DNA from 4 places in the Ureibacillus sp. FSL K6-0165 genome. Region 2 is predicted to be linked to each of the others. Evidence: riboswitches for the same ligand, from Rfam matches in the RefSeq annotation. Region 2 holds a riboswitch; each other region holds the start of a gene.

Region 1 (4,218 bases), 1.3 Mb from region 2:
AAGTTGGTACATTTTCATGGCTATACCAAGATGATGAGATATATGCGTGTGGACCTTGGTAAATTACAAGCACGTTTTCATTTTGTGATTCAAAGCTTTTCCATTGAGGGTTGTTGATAGCTAAATGTCCCGTTATATAATAATCATCCCCTTGCTTTCGCAACTCCAACGGTAAATGAGTAGCAATTGGTTTATTTTCAAATGTCGAAACAATCGTGCCGAAGGAGTTTTTCTGAATAAAATCAATAATTTCGTCTATATCCGTCACCCTAAAATATTTCGGTATGTACATGTTAATCAACCTTCCAATGTTTTGATCATAATCAAGTCAGTCTGTTCTTCATCGCCCATATGAAAACAGTGAGATCCTTTTTGAACAAATCCCATTTTCTTATAAAAACCAATTGCATTTTCGTTCTTTTCCCAAACCCCAAGCCAAATTTTCTTTTTATTCCATTCCTTTGCAACTTCAATCGCTTTATTTAGCAAGGATTTACCAAGTCCATGCTTCTGAAATTTCTCTCGAATATAAATTCTTTCAATTTCAAGGAATTCATCGCCCATTTTTTCCGTCTGAGCATCATCACTATTGACTTTTAAGTAACCCGCCAATTCATTTTGGTAATAGACAAAGAAAAATTGTGAATGAATATTGGATAGCTCTTTCTCTAATTGTTTTATATTAAATGCCTTTTCTAAATATACTTTCATATTTTCAGGTGAATTTTGATCTTTAAATGTGTAATAAAACGTTTCAATGCCCACTTCTTGTAATGTGTGCAAATCTTCAAGGGTACATGTTTTTATTTTGATTGTCATAGTGAACATCTCTCCTCATATCAATAATTTCGTTTGTTTCCCTTCTTAACGTATTCCCAATCTTTTTCAACATTTTTTCTTACCCGCTGCAAAAGATTGAATAATGTTTCCACTTCTACTTCAGATAATCCTTGTAAAGCTACAGCGTTAGAATGATCATGTTCTCTTATTAAAAACGGATAAACATTATTGCCTTTCTCGGTCGCATAGAGTTTCTTAATTTTTTTATTTTGTGGATCCTCTCGCTTTTCAACAAATCCGTTCATTTCTAGTTTTTTTATTGCGCGTGATGCAGTTGTCCGATCCACTTTGATCATTTCAGCCAACTTTTCTTGAATAATTCCTGGGTTCTCACATATTCGTACAAGGTACAAATACTGACCTTTTGTTAAGTCATATTCTTTAAACTCGATATTACTGATTGAATCTAGTGCTCGTGCTATCATCCCAATTTCACGAAGAACTTCTTTCATAATGAACTCCTTCATTTTTATTGCAAATGCAATATTTTTAATTCATTTTAATCAAACTTTGTTGCATTTGCAACAAAAAATAATTGAATATCTACATAATTTTAGGGTGATAATTCAAAAGAATTTGCAATCTTTCATAAGAATAAGTAGACTTTATATTGAAATTGAATATATTAACCGGGGGCTTGCGGAAGCAGGCTGAGAGTACGACTAATCCGTCGTTGACCGTTTGAACCTGATTTGGGTAATGCCAGCGCAGGGAGTGTAGTAAGTCGAATTATGCACTTTGCTTAGGCAGAGTGCATTTTATTTTGCGGAAAGGGTGAAAACCGATGACTCAGCAACGAGAAATCATAGAGGAACTTTCTCAATTTATCAAAAAGAATCAAGCTTCAGAAGAAGAGTTTAATAGCTTGGCTTTACATATTTTTAATTATCAATACAAACATAATCTCCCCTATCAAACATTTTGCCGCCAAAAAGGAAAGACACCGCGGCTTGTGAAAAATTGGCGAGACATTCCTTATGTGCCGATGAGTGCCTTTAAAGAGGTTCCATTGACATGTTCAGATCCAGAGGCAGCGGTTAGAGTCTTTATGACAAGCGGAACAACCCAAGGAAAACAAGGCAAACACTTTCATTCCACTCTCGAAATCAGAGAACTTTCCATGATTATCAACTTTAAAGAACGGTTTATGAAAGAAACAAATCGCATCCGCATGGGAATTTTGTTTCCAACTGAAGAGAAAATGCCGCACTCATCCTTAGCCCATTATTTAGCTCTTGTCATGAAAGAGTTTGGCACAGAGGACAGCTGCTATTTATTAAAAGAGAACGGCGTACATATTCAAAAAATCATCAGTGAGTTGGAACATGCCGAAAAAACAGGAGAACCATTTGCTTTGCTCGGAGCAAGTTTCAGTTTTGTTCATTTGTTTGAGGAATTGGAGCGTTTAGGAAAAACGTTTAATCTGCCGAAGGGAAGCAAAATTCTTGATACTGGTGGTTATAAAAATAAATCAAAGGAATTGGATTTAAATGAATTTTATCAGTTGCTTGAAAGATATTTCGGTGTAGATAGAAGCAATTGTATTAATATGTACGGCATAACAGAGCTAAGCACGCAATTTTATGATGATGGCAATGAGGTCGTTCCATCTATAAAAACTGGACCTAGTTGGATTCGTACGAGAGTCATCAATCCGTTAACAGGTGAAGAGGTTCCAGAAGGAGAACGTGGTGTTTTAGTTCATTATGATTTAGCGAACTTTAATTCCGTAATGGCGGTTGCTACTGAAGATGTAGGAATGGCGGTTGATGAAGGATTTTATCTGTTCGGTAGAGTTCAAGGTGCCGAGGCAAGGGGATGCTCGCTAGCGGTAGAAGAGTTTATTCAATTGGCGAAAGGAACAGCAAAATGAGAATAACAGCTGGATATATTCCAAATATCGCAGAAACGAAATTTGATAAGAAAATCCTGAAGTTTCAGGATTTAGAAGTGGAACTGCCTCTCCTTACATTAGAGCAAATGCAGAGGGTCATTGACACGGTGAAAAGAGAAAGTGCGGAAATCTTAAAATCACTGTCGGTATCAACAGTAGTGGACATCATCGGTTATGTAACGGAACAATTTTTGGACCGCAGTTCATCTTATCGACAGCAGGCGGAAAAGTTGCTTCCGATTGTCACCGGCTATGATGAGGAGGTAATTCGCCTTGGTCTTACATCTTTTTTAAAAACATTTCGCAAGCACGAACTCCAGCGTTTCCTAGTAGAAGATTTAGGAAATCCATTATTATTAGATCATTTTCAGCCGCGCGCAAAAGGTGGTTTTTCAAAAGCAATTGGACCAGAACTCATTACCCATGTATGGGCAGGGAATGTTCCAGCACTGCCTATTTGGAGTTTCGTATCTGGTCTGCTAGTAAAAGCAGGAAATATCGGAAAAGTTTCAAGTTCTGAACCTCTTTTTGCCGGCTGGTTTGCAAAAGCCTTAGCAGAGGCCGAGCCGAGTCTTGCCAATTGCTTTGCAGTTGTGTGGTGGAAAGGCGGCGATGAAAAGCGAGAGAAGATGATATTTGAAAAGTCGAATCTCGTTATCGGATACGGTAACAACGAAACGCTGCAAGCTTTAAAAAAACAAGTTCCCATTACTACTCGCTTTTTACCTTTTGGTCATAAAGTAAGCTTTGGCATCATTTCAAAATCTGCCTTAGATGCGCACAAAGCATGGCGAATTGCTCATCAAGCCGCACTTGATGTCATTCGTTACGATCAGCAAGGTTGTTACTCACCGCACTTATTTTATGTGCAAAAAGGCGGAAAAGTATCGCCAGTGGAATTTGCCCGCTTGATTGCGGGGGAGCTAGAAAACTTCGAAAAGCGTTATCCAAGGCGTAAGCTTTCCATGGAAGAATCAGTTGCCCTTGCTTCATGGCGGCAAAAGGAAGAAATGAGCACTTTTACAGAAACAGGAAAAGAAGTGCTTGGAACTTCCACACATCAATGGACGGTTGTTTTTGAAGAAGAGGAAAAAGTTTTTACGGCAAGCCCGTTGAATCGAGTTATTCGGGTTATTTCTTTTGAAAAATTAGAAGACATTCTGCCATACATCAAGCCATACCGCTCATTTCTTCAAACGATTGGTATGGCCGCAACCCCTAAAGAACTTTTCCACTGGGCAGAGTTGTTGGCTAACGTTGGCGTAACACGAATCACAGCACTAGGAAAAATGACTTCCCCTGAAGCAGGTTGGCATCATGATGGACGCTTCAATCTAATGGATTTAATTCAAATGGTAGACATCGAATCATCGGCAATAGTGGATAGTGAACAATTTGCTCCTTATGTTGATTAGGAGGTTTTTAATATGAGTTTTTTGGTAATGGAGGATGTAACGTACAGTTACGAACAAGGAAAAAATCAA
Region 2 (4,218 bases):
ATCGAAAATCAAAACTATGATATGGAATTACATCTCGTACACGAAAATGAAAAAGGCGACCATGCTGTAATAGCGGTATTTATAAAATCTGGAGAAGAAAACGAAGCAATTAAAGAAATATGGAAGTTTATACAAGATGAAAATATGAATGAAAAAGAAATGGATTCATTCAATTTATTACAATTAATTCCTGAAGTAAGGGAAGGGTATTACTATTCCGGTTCTTTGACGACACCTCCTTGTAAAGAAGGGGTTGACTGGATTGTATTTGAAGAGCCAATCGAATTTTCAATTGAACAAATTACAATGTTTAGAGTTGTTTTCGGTCATACGAATCGACCTATACAACCAACGAATGACAGGAAAATTTTTAAAATAACTATCAATTAAATATCCTAAAGATATTTCCTCAAACCATGTGAACGATTGACATTGAAAAGCACTTTATAAATATGTTGAATATTTTATGGTTTGATTTTTAGAATTTTAAATGGTTAAAGAAAAAGGGGCGGTATCGCTCCTTTTTGTGTTAATTAAGCTCATAAATCGTTTTATGATTACTGTTTTAAAAATGCCTCACGTTATTGAATATTTTTGTTATTAAAGGAAAAAATAACTAAAAAAGTGGTAATTTCCTTCATCCAGTTGCATAGTGAGGTGAATTGAATGATTATTAATATGTTAACTGTAATATTTGTCTTGATTTGTTGTATTGTAAGTTTTCTCCTTATGGTTTTCACAAAAAAAACTTTGTTGTTTCGATATATTCCAATAGTTATCATCACAGTTAGCTTCATCTTTATAACGATTAAATACTTCTTCTATTCATATTACTTGATAGTCACAAAATTATTTGATGGTGTAATCCTTGTTCTTTTCCTTACATTATGGTTCTTCATTATGATTGAACATGTCATTCTCGATTTCATTGAAGATTATTCAAACATCCGCTCATCTTTTCGTATCATGTATAATCGAATTAAGCGATTGAAGTTTCGTTATGTTCGATTACATTTCATAAAAAAAATTAAAAACCAAAGCCTACATTAGTGCACATATCGAATTGTTGAAGTAAACAGGAACAGGGAGGTTATATTCATGAAAATAACCATTGAATGGACGTATCATCATAAAGGATTGGAAACAACTTTTCGATCAGATGAAATGCCGCCAGTTCAAGCCCTATTGATTGCAGAAGAATTAAAGAAAACCGGAAAAGTAAAACATATGACCTTTATTGATCAATATGACAGTACATGGTCTGTTAAAGAAATAAAAAAATATTTAAAGGAAATCGAAACTGAGCCATCCAATGTGACAGTGTATTTTGATGGTGGTTATGATTTAGAAAGTCAAAAAGCCGGTTTAGGATTTGCCATATATTTTGAACAAAACGGAAAATCTTATCGAACTAGAAAAAATTTAATGCAACTTGGCTTAAAATCTAATAATGAAGCGGAATATGCGGCTTTATACGGAAGTATTCTAGAGTTAGAAATGATAGGCGTTCATCATCAAACTGTTCGATTCATTGGTGATTCACAGGTTGTTATTAATCAAATGAGTGGAGAATGGCCTATTTATGAAAAAGAATTAACAAATTGGGCGAATAAAATTGATGAAAAATTAAATCAACTAGGAATCAAATCTGAATTTAAATTAGTTTCGCGAAAAGGGAATGAAGAAGTCGATCGATTAGCAACTCAAGCATTGAATAATACCATAATTGAAGGAAAAATAGAGTTAGATTAATCGAGAAAAACTTGTGACATTCAATCTAGAATTTAAGTGATTTAGCTGTTTTATCTAGCAATCTTTTTAAATTCTATTAAATTATTTGAAAAAATAAAATGAAAATGTGTTATAATTTTCATAACAACAAAAAAATTATTAAATTTTGCAGGGGTGGCCTAAGTGCCTGAGAAGGTGATATCACCTAACCCTTAGAACCTGATGCAGCTAGTACTGCCGTAGGGAGCAAAATACCTTATCGTATGAATTTTATTATGATTATGTGTATTGTTGCTCTCCAAACTTGGAGAGTTTTTTTATTTCATATGATAATTGCAGGGGTGGCCAAGTGCCTGAGAAGGTGATATCACCTAACCCTTAGAACCTGATGCAGTTAGCACTGCCGTAGGGAGCAATGAAAGATTGTGTTCTATTTTCAAAGCTCTTTTGCGCCGTGCAAAGGAGCTTTTTTCTTTACATAAATTTTTACAATTATAGGAGGATATATATGAGCTTAATCAAAATAAGAAAAAAAAATCCATTAATTCATTGTATTACAAATACCGTTGTAACGAATTTTACTGCAAATGGTTTGCTTGCAATTGGAGCTTCACCAGTTATGTCAGATGAGCCATTGGATGTAGAAGACATGGTCGCTATTGCAAACGGATTATTAATTAATATTGGTACATTAAATAAAAATTCAGTAGAAGCAATGATATTAGCTGGCAAAAAAGCAAATGAACTAAACATTCCTGTCGTGCTTGATCCTGTCGGGGCGGGGGCTACAACATATCGTAAAGAAATTACAAAAAATTTATTAAAAGAGATTAAATTTGATTTAATCCGATGTAATGCTGGAGAATTAGCAGCAATTGCGGGAATTAATTGGCAAGCAAAAGGAGTTGATAGTGGAGAAGGAGAAATGGATATTACCCTTGTTGCTAAGGAAACTGCTCAAAAGTATGGTGCAATTGTCGCTGTATCTGGAAAAGAAGATTTCGTGACTGACGGTATAGAACACTATCCAGTTAGTGGTGGCCATGAGTTAATGACTCAAGTTACAGGAACAGGTTGTTTATTAAGTGCTATTTGTGCTGCAGCATTAACGTTGGATGGAGGAAAACTTGAAAATATTCGAAATGTATTAGCTGACTATAAAAAAGTCGCTGAAAATGCTTCGAAAGAAAAATACCTTGGTTCCTTCCAAGTTGAAATATTAAATGGATTACATCAAATTTCAAGAGGTGAATAACTGTGAATATTGTCTTGACAATTGCTGGTTCAGATAGCGGCGGGGGAGCTGGCATTCAAGCGGATTTAAAAACATTTCAGGAGCTAAATGTTTTTGGTACATCTGTCATTACCGCATTGACTGCTCAAAATACATTAGGCGTAGAAGGTATTTATCCTGCAACGTCTGAATTTGTGGAACAACAATTGAATACAGTTTTACAAGATTTTGAAGTGAAAGCATTAAAAACAGGTATGTTATTTTCTGCAGATATTATTAAAACGATTGCAAAAAATTTAATAGATAAAAATATTCAAATAGTCGTTGATCCAGTGATGATTGCAAAAGGTGGGCAAGCGTTATTGCAAGAAGAGGCCGTACAAGCGATGAAAAATGAATTATTGCCAATAGCAACCGTATTAACGCCTAATATTCCAGAAGCTGAGACAATCACAGGTATGAAAATTGAAACAGCAGATGACATTCAACAAGCAGCAGCAAAGATTTTGCAACTTGGTGTTAATTGTGTAGTAATGAAAGGCGGACATTTGGAAGGTCCATCTGCTGTTGATACGGTCTTTTTTCAAGACGGCTCTTTCTTTCAATTAAAATCAAAACGAATTGATACGAAACATACCCATGGAACAGGGTGTACTTTTTCTGCAGCTATTACAGCAAATTTAGGTAAGGGGCTTTCGTTAAAAGAGTCCGTTATCGAAGCGAAAAAATTTGTTCAAATGGCAATTGAAAATCCACTAAATATCGGACGTGGACATGGCCCAACAAATCACTTTGCTCACCGTTTTGGTGCTAAAGTAGAGGTGGAAATTGTTGAATAGAACGGATTTAGCTGTTTACTTCATAATGGGTACGGAAAATTGTAATAATGAGTCCCCGCTATCAGTGCTAGAAGATGCTTTAAAAGCAGGTATTACGATTTTTCAACTAAGGGAAAAAGGAAATGAACCGTTAATGGGAAAAGAATTAGAACAATTTGCAAGAGCATGTCGATCCCTTTGTAAGCAATATGGAGTTCCTTTTATTGTGAATGATGATGTGGATCTTGCATTAAAAATCGACGCAGATGGCATTCACGTTGGTCAAGATGATACACCGATAGAAGAAATTCGCGAAAAGTTTCAACACAAAATAATTGGTGTTTCCGTTCATAATAAAGAAGAAATGGTGAAAGCTGTCGAAGGAGGGGCAGATTATGTAGGGATTGGTCCAATTTTCGAGACGAAATCGAAGCC
Region 3 (4,218 bases), 920 kb from region 2:
GACATCTACCTATGAAGAAGTTCAAAATATATATGCTCAGGAAGAGGAAAAATGGTTGAATAATCAAGCGGCCATTCTTGCGAAGAGTCTCCTGCCTGGAATGCCTTGCCCTGTTTGCGGTAGTACGGTACACCGAATCGAACATACAGCATCAACTGAAACCGTTAATCAAACGGAATTGAAAAAACTGAAAGCAACATTAGATGAAGCTCAGCAAAAGAAATTTGCTGTTCAAGGGAAATTAGAATCGAAACGACATCAATTACAAGAAATAGAACAAAAATTAATGCAATATCATGCGCCATTAAAAGAATATCAAAAATATGTTCATCAATTACAAGATATAAATATTGCTATAAAAGAAAAAGAACGTCAAAAAGAAGTACTTACATTAAATAAAAAACAAATAAAAATTCTGCAAGATGAAAATGCACAATTAGTTCATTTTCGTAAGGAAATCGAACGTCAGTATCATGAAAAACATGAACAATACACGCAGAATAGTACGATTTTAGAGCAACAAAAAAAATTAATACCAGAAGAGATTAAAGACCTTTCCCAATTACAAGTTGCACTTCAACAAGCAATCAGCAATAAGCAACAATTAAAACAATCTTGGGAAACAGCCCAAAAGCAGTATCAGGAAGCTAACAAACAAGTTGTAATGAATGAAGAGGCATTTAAACAAATAACTGAACAAGTGAAACATATTCAAGTAAAATGTCAACAATCAAAGGAAAATTTCCATTCAGCTCTTCTACTAGCAAGGTTTACATCGACGGAAGATTTTCTACTTGCTAGACGTCCAGAACAGGAAATTGAAGCTTTACAAATGCAATATGATAATTATTCAAAGGAGCTTCATTTTTTACAAGTGCAAGTGAAAGAGGAAGCAGAAAAATTAAAAGATAAAGAAAAGGTCGATTTAACAGAAGCTGAAAAAGAATTGGAAGCGTTGCAGTTTAATTATGAAAAAGCATTAGATGAATTAAACTACTCGAAAGCTTGTGAAAAACATTGCATCGACTTTGCAGAGAAGCTTGAAAGACTTGCCAATAATATATTTCAAATGGAAGAAAAATCGAATCAAATCATAGAATTATATAATTTACTTCGTGGACACAACAGCAAAAAAATTTCCTTTGAACGCTATGTACAAATGGGGTATTTAGAGCTCATTACAGAAGCAAGCAATCTTCGTTTGAAAAATTTATCGAACGGTCAATATTATTTACAAGTTTCTGACCGATTGGAGTCCTACGGTAGGCAAAGTGGATTAGGATTAGATGTATATGATGCATACACTGGACAAGCAAGAGATGTAAAAACTTTATCTGGCGGAGAGAAATTTAATGCTTCGTTAAGTTTAGCACTAGGAATGGCGGATGTGATTCAAAGCTTCCAAGGAAATGTTCAAATCGAAACAATGTTTATTGATGAAGGTTTTGGCTCCCTTGATGAAGAATCGTTGATGAAAGCAATTGATACGCTCATTGAACTACAAAAATCCGGCCGAATGATAGGGGTTATTTCTCATGTGGAGGAATTAAAATCGGCAATGCCTGCTATATTACAAGTAGAAAAATTAAAAGAGGGCTATAGTAAAACATCCATTATATTAAAGTAAATAATGAGGTTGCAATCTTCATATAATTTGATAAAATGACATTGTTCCCAATAGAATATAAGATTTGTACCACAAGGGGTGCTGATGAAGTCAGCTGAGAGTGTGCCGGATGCACTAACCCTTAGAACCTGTAAGTTAGTACTTGCGTAGGGATGTGGATAGAAACCGAAACAAAGACGTCTCGGCTCTGTCCGGACGTTTTTTTATTTTGTAGTTTTCTATCCTTCTCTCAAGTTCTATAAACGAAGAGAAAGGAGATAATTGAATGAGAAACCAAAAATTATTATGGATGGTTGAAATTGCGATTTTTGCTGCAATTGGTTATGTGTTAGACCAATTGAAATTTTCTATTTGGGCGCAGGGTGGATCCGTTAGTTTAGTTATGCTGCCTATTATTTTAATCGCTATTCGTTGGGGACTATCTGCAGGACTTATGACTGGATTGATTGTAGGATTATTGAACATGACAATTAATCCTTATATTGTCCATTGGGCTCAAGCATTGCTTGATTATGTTTTTGCATTTACTTTCGTAGGATTTGCGGCAATTGTTCGTAAACAAGTGTTAGATGGAGTATCAGGAAATCGTAAAAATAAAATTGCATTATTTGTTATCATCGGAACAATTATTGGCGGTTTGTTGCGCTTTATTTGTCATACACTTGCAGGAGCTATTTTCTTCAAAGAATATGCAGGCGATCAAAATGCCTGGATTTATTCTATCGGGTATAATGGTTCATATATGGTTCCGGCTATTATTTTAACTGCAGTTGCAGCGGTGCTCATCTTTACTGCAAGCCCAAGATTGATAAAAAAAGAAAATTGATTACAATTGAGTTAATTTCATAATTCTCACCCCTTGATTTTCAAGGGATTCAAGACAATAAAAAATGGGTACCTCCCCAAATTTCGTTATAATGGTAAGTAACCAAACAAACCATACGAAAGAGGTGAGTACCCTATGACTATTGTAAAACAAATTTCTCTTTTTGACATCCATCAATTATTAGAAATGGAAAGTTCCCATCGTTATGATGCCATTTTTAGTGTGATTGACATTCAACCTATTTTTCAATTGTTTTCTAAAAAGACATTGAAAGGTGCACCACGTGAATTGAATTATGGTGCAATGATTCAATCGCTGATTATTCGTATTGTCGAACGAATTCCAACAATGAAGGATTTAGTCAAACGTTTGGTCCATGATCCTTTATTTCGTTTCGACTGTGGATTCCTTGTGTCTGATGTCGTACCATCTGAAAGCTCTTATTCACGCATGATTCAAGTCATTAGTGAATCAGATGTGCTAGATAAAATGAACGATACACTCATCAAAACAGCGATGTTGGAAGGCTTTCTAAATGATGAACATGTCGCCATCGATGCGAGTCACTTTGAAGCTCGTGATGCTTTCACACCATCAGAAAAGAAAGCACCTAAAACTCCTAAAAAACGTGGTCGTAAAACTAAAGCTGAACGAGCTGTTTGGTTAGCCGAACAAGTAGAGAAAAAAGGAAATCAATCAACCTATGAAAAAGAACTGAAAGAACAGCTGGATATCCCATTAGAAACCCTTTGGAAGGATGTACCGATTGAGCCAAAATGGGGTGTGAAAAAGAATAGTAAAGGAAAAAATACATTCTGGTTTGGTTATAAAGCACATTTAGCTGTTTCGACGAAAAGTCAATATATCATCACTCGTTTGATGTCCTCAGGTAATTTAAGTGATTGTAAAGCTGCGATTCCATTATTGAAAAAACTTCATCACTTAGGAAACGGTCAATTTACAATAGCTATATTTGATGCTGGTTATGATGTTGAACCTATTTACCGTCAAGCCGTATCACAGTCCATGCGAGTCGTGATTCCTTACAACGTTCGCCGAGAAGGAGAATATATAGGATTCGATGAACATTTTCGTCCAACCTGTGTGCGTGAACATAGTTACCAATATGACAGCTTTGACGCTAAGTACAATACATTAAAATTCACACGTCCAAAGGAATGTGCAACTTGCCCATTACGAGAAGACACCCTTTGCCAAAAAGTTTTCAAAATCAAATGTGATATAGATATCCGTAAATTTACCTATCCAGCACGTGGGACAGAACGATGGAAACAGCTTTATCAAGAACGTACAGCAGTCGAACGCGTTAACGCTTATTTAAAGGAATACTTTCAATTAAACAATGTCCGTCATCGTACAGGAAAGAAAGCAAAAATGCATTTCAATCTGGTGACGTTAATTTATAATACCTGCAAACTAGCAGTTGATCGAATCAATGCTTTATTACAGCAACAAAACCAAGTTGCATAATTAAAAAAAAAAAACGAAGTTTTTAGTATAGGGGTACTCTATACTTCAGAAAAACTATGATTTATGAAATTGATTCAATTGTGAATTAAAATAAAAAGCGAATTGGGAGACAATATTGTTTTCCTAATTCGCTTTTTTATGGATAAATTTTTATACGTTTATCTAATTTTACCTACAATCCATTTCCCAAAAGGTAAATACGAAATGCATTTTGAAATGGTAATGGCAACGATTAGCGTTGATATCATCATTGCTAAAATTGCTAGATAACCAT
Region 4 (4,218 bases), 1.7 Mb from region 2:
CTTCGCTAACACTACATCATCAGAAGTGTAAGGAAGGACAATAAATCCTTCTTCTAATAACATTTCTGATGCTCTTAATGTTTCAATAGGATCAGGGAGAAGAGTTTTATCATCCCCAATGACTTCGACTTTCACCATGTCACATAACCCTGAAGCTTTTGCGAGTTTCGCAATTCTCACTGCTTCTTCCGCTGTTTTGGCTCCTGCCGTATTCGGTAAAAGCGTGTATTTGGAAAGATCCAACATTTCTAAAAAGTTCGGTTGGGATGGTTCATAAATATTCATTCTTCTGACCGCAAAAGTTAAAATCTCTGCTCCAGATGCTTCTACCGCTTCCTTTTGAATCTCAAAATTCGGAAATTTCCCTGTACCTAACAACAATCTTGATTGAAAAACTTTATCTGCAATTTTTAACATGTTTATCCCCCTCCAACAAAATGAACAATTTCAATTTTGTCGCCATCATTCACTAGCTGCTTGCTGTACTGTTCTTTCAATACAATTTCGCCATTCTGTTCAACCACGACTATGCGATCTTGTAATTTATAAAACTTCAACAAATCTTCAACACTTTGAATACTACTTTGCACTTCTGTTTTTCGGCCATTAATGTAAAGATGCAACTTCATCCCCCTTTTTGAACAATATTTTTTAAATGGATTGCGGCTTCCTTTGGTTGACTCGATGAGAAAATGGTAGACATCACCGCAATGCCATGCACTTTTTTCTCCAGCACTTGTTCAACGTTGTCTGGCGTAATTCCACCAATCGCTATCACGGGAATCTGCAATTGTTCAACGATTTTACCTAGGGCATTCGTTCCTCTACCTGCCAATCCTTTTTTGCTGTCCGTTTCAAATACATGACCGAAAAGACAATAATCTGCCCTCGCTTCTTCAGCAGTTTTTGCTTCCTCAACGGAATGCACACTAACCCCAACTCTCATATATGGGTACGCCGTTTTTACTTTTGCTGCCGGAAGACTGTTTGCTGGAAGATGTACGTTCCGTATACCCGTAAGTAGGGCTATATCAAGCCTGTCGTTAATAACAAGCCTTTCTTTCTCCACCCCTGCATAAATAAGTTCTTCTACTAGCGCAACGATTTCTGCGGGCACTTTACTTTTCTCGCGTATATGAATGTAATCAACAACATCGGCAATGGATGTAATAATCTCTTTCAGCTCTTTAATTGATTTTTTTCCATCAGTTATGGCATGCAGTTCCAATACATTGACTTCCTTTCATGCATTGACTTTTTCATCAGTCGGCCACATTTGCCTGTTGTATGCCATGTCCCAAAACATGTATTCAAATCGTGTTGTATTTAAGAAGATTTCTTCTAGTCGTAAAAGTTCAGATTCCGGTTTTCCTTCTGCCAATTGATTAAGCAAATCGAGATTCCATTGCGCTGATTGGCCAAACTCTTCGGAACTGTACATTTTTACCCAGTCTCCATATAATCCGTGTTCTTTAGCACCCTCGATTTCAGCAAGTTCACATCCAATTTCCCAGTAGCTCCATGCACAAGCTAAATGAGCAGCTGCAAGTTCAGCGATAGAACCATTTTGTGCAACAGCTAACATATAGTGCGTATATGCAAGCGTTACCGGAGACGGTTTTGCCTCTTCCAGCTCTTTTTCCGTTATGCCAAAACGACTCGCATATTTTCTGTGCAACGCCATTTCTCCATTCATTGTGTAATAAAGCAGGTTGGCAAACACCGTCATCACTTCAAGATTTGGCGCTTTCACCGCACCTAAAGCAAACAATTTGGAATAATCGATTAAGTATAAATAGTCTTGAATCATATAAAAACGGAATTTGTCAGGGTCCAATGTGCCTGCACCTAACTCTTTCACAAACGGATGTTCATGGTTTTTTCTCCAAGTTGACCAATACTTTTCAAAGAGTCGGTCAGTAAATTTCATCATTTCTCCCTCCCTTTCAATTCACCATTAAAAAAAGCCACTTCAAATTGAAGTGGCTTAAAACTCGAAATGAATGCAAAAAGATATAAAAATAGATAATACGAGTCCCAACAACCACTTCCCTTCGCTAGCATTACCTAGTGCAGGTTCAAAGGGTTGAGGCAATGCCTCTCTCAGCTAAAATGAATTAGCACCCCTAGTGATTTATAATGCTTTATTAAATTACAATCATTGTTACATGAACTCATAAAATTTTCAATAAGTTAAAATGAATATAAATTTTGGTATTTTATTCCAACTATATATAACTTTCTACTTCCCAGTGTCTCATTGAAAAGCATAATCTTTTTTAGCAGACTGGATATTCTTCAAATACTTTTAGCTAAAAATGTTTGCGGCTTCTACCATAAAATAAAGTTGCTCTAGCGATTTTTCGCTAAAGCAACTCTTGTTATTTTTGTCCCTTCTTTGTTTGTTTTTCCCATTGCAAAAGGTGTGGATATGGGTCAAATGCCCATTCTGTACGGCCATTAAATTTATACATTCCGTAATGTAAATGTGGAGGGAATTTTCCACTCGTTCCTTCTTTACCATATCCAGAACTTCCTACGGCGCCAAGAATTGTTCCCGGTTCTACAATATCTCCAACTTTCAAATCTTTATTGAAATATGCTAAATGTGCGTAATAATGATACGTATTATGATTATCCCGAATGCCAACTCGCCAACCGCCAAATTGATTCCATCCCATCACTTCTACAACACCATAAGAAGTTGACAGAACAGGCGTGCCATAGCCTGCAAAAATATCCGTTCCTTCATGTATACGTCTTCCGCCCCATCCCCTGCTAGCACCCCAAGTTCCTTTATAGCTGTAATTATAGCCTCGAACTGGGAGGGGAAAAATATGCTTGTCTAACTCAATAGAATTGAAATGTTTATAAAGTATTTGAATGGTTATAATTTGATTGATAATTTTTTCATCTTTGTAATACTCCCATAAGGCAGTTTTAAAATCCTCTTCTGACGGGCCAAATTCGCTTAAATACGTTGCCATTGTATAAAGAATATCTTGGTCATGATTTCGATCTGCCTTGCCATCTCCGTTTCCATCAAGACCTTTCCCCCCAAAATATCCAATTGAAAAAGGTGAAGTATCTTCCTCATTTGGATTCAATTCTCCAACCCAAAATTCAGGAGAAAACTGAATCGCGATGATACTCTCACGCTTCGGAATATCCTTCCGTACTTCTTGGATATTTCTTTCATATTGATCGACCGCCGCCAAACGATACCATGGGACAAATGGCGTTTCGTAGCTTTTGTACAAATTCATTCTTTCCTGATAAACATTTTCCTTCGTTTCTTTTGCATTTACGTAAGTCGGAAATATATAAAAGCATACAATCGCCAAACATAAGGGGAGAAATATTTTTCGAACCAAAACGAATCCTCCTTTCTTCATTAGAATATCCCGAATTTTTTAAACCATGAGTGATTTTCCTATGACAATAAAGTCCATTATTTTACATACCAATTTCCTTTATGTAGGAGAGTTTTATGCAAATAAAAAAGTGCTTAACAACACATGTTAAGCACGAAAGAATCAAGCATGTATCAACTTTGTAACTATTAATTTTCTAGCATTTGGAGTTGTAAGTATTATTTCTTCATCACTATTTGAAAATTTTACAACTGTACCATCTAAGTTTTCGTAAATTTTTTCTATTTTTAATCCCTTTTCTAAATACTTTTCAATAATTTCTTTTTCTTTAAGAAACTCCTTATATTCTTCAGACATCAAATCACCTCATTCTATGTTTTTCGATGGGATGACTTGCTCGGTTGCCTCCACCTCTAGCTCTCCAAAGATCACTTCTACATCCGTCTCTGTACCATCAATCATCCAGTCCCTACCAGCTGTAATTCCTAAATATTTGGAATCATCTGGATCTACTATTTCAGCTTGAGGATATTTTTTAAACCACCAATATTTTGCAAGAATATAATAAATAACCGCACCTGCTACCAATCCTACAATTGAAGAATAGGTCGGTAATAAATTGGCAATAATTCCCCCAATAATCCATGCAAGCATTCCTGCCCAGTTAATTCCGTTAGCATAACGATATTGACCATCTACTTCATATAAATCTTTAACATTCACTCTTCTTTTACGAAGGATATAATAATCTGCAAACAATACACCAACAATCGATGTTAAAATACCGCCAATGATAAGCAATACCTGAGTAAGAATATCAAACAGATTCCATGGTTGGGCTAAT

The links. A riboswitch is a leader RNA that binds a small molecule or an ion and turns the genes downstream of it on or off. The one in region 2 is predicted to bind thiamine pyrophosphate.
Region 1: linked by a shared signal. The riboswitch ahead of NST00_RS04040 (LuxE/PaaK family acyltransferase) and the one ahead of thiM (hydroxyethylthiazole kinase) in region 2 are both predicted to bind thiamine pyrophosphate.
Region 3: linked by a shared signal. The riboswitch ahead of thiT (energy-coupled thiamine transporter ThiT) and the one ahead of thiM (hydroxyethylthiazole kinase) in region 2 are both predicted to bind thiamine pyrophosphate.
Region 4: linked by a shared signal. The riboswitch ahead of tenA (thiaminase II) and the one ahead of thiM (hydroxyethylthiazole kinase) in region 2 are both predicted to bind thiamine pyrophosphate.

The regions. Positions count from the first base shown of each region.
Region 1 is NZ_JBBOQS010000001.1:810,083-814,300, reverse strand. It holds gene NST00_RS04055 (FMN-binding negative transcriptional regulator) at 1-292, opposite strand, end outside; gene NST00_RS04050 (GNAT family N-acetyltransferase) at 298-819, opposite strand; gene NST00_RS04045 (MarR family winged helix-turn-helix transcriptional regulator) at 840-1,292, opposite strand; TPP riboswitch at 1,460-1,571, shown strand; gene NST00_RS04040 (LuxE/PaaK family acyltransferase) at 1,625-2,713, shown strand; gene NST00_RS04035 (acyl-CoA reductase) at 2,710-4,149, shown strand; gene NST00_RS04030 (ABC transporter ATP-binding protein) at 4,162-4,218, shown strand, end outside.
Region 2 is NZ_JBBOQS010000001.1:2,125,004-2,129,221, reverse strand. It holds gene NST00_RS10565 (carbonic anhydrase) at 1-390, shown strand, start outside; gene NST00_RS10560 (reverse transcriptase-like protein) at 1,099-1,752, shown strand; TPP riboswitch at 1,892-1,994, shown strand; TPP riboswitch at 2,059-2,160, shown strand; gene thiM (hydroxyethylthiazole kinase) at 2,240-2,986, shown strand; gene thiD (bifunctional hydroxymethylpyrimidine kinase/phosphomethylpyrimidine kinase) at 2,989-3,804, shown strand; gene thiE (thiamine phosphate synthase) at 3,797-4,218, shown strand, end outside.
Region 3 is NZ_JBBOQS010000001.1:1,205,360-1,209,577, forward strand. It holds gene NST00_RS05910 (AAA family ATPase) at 1-1,627, shown strand, start outside; TPP riboswitch at 1,692-1,797, shown strand; gene thiT (energy-coupled thiamine transporter ThiT) at 1,893-2,453, shown strand; gene NST00_RS05920 (transposase) at 2,589-3,944, shown strand; gene NST00_RS05925 (acyltransferase family protein) at 4,103-4,218, opposite strand, start outside.
Region 4 is NZ_JBBOQS010000001.1:408,236-412,453, forward strand. It holds gene NST00_RS02050 (thiazole synthase) at 1-417, opposite strand, end outside; gene thiS (sulfur carrier protein ThiS) at 420-629, opposite strand; gene tenI (thiazole tautomerase TenI) at 626-1,228, opposite strand; gene tenA (thiaminase II) at 1,244-1,930, opposite strand; TPP riboswitch at 2,033-2,138, opposite strand; gene NST00_RS02070 (M23 family metallopeptidase) at 2,382-3,374, opposite strand; gene NST00_RS02075 (hypothetical protein) at 3,537-3,731, opposite strand; gene NST00_RS02080 (NCS1 family transporter) at 3,741-4,218, opposite strand, start outside.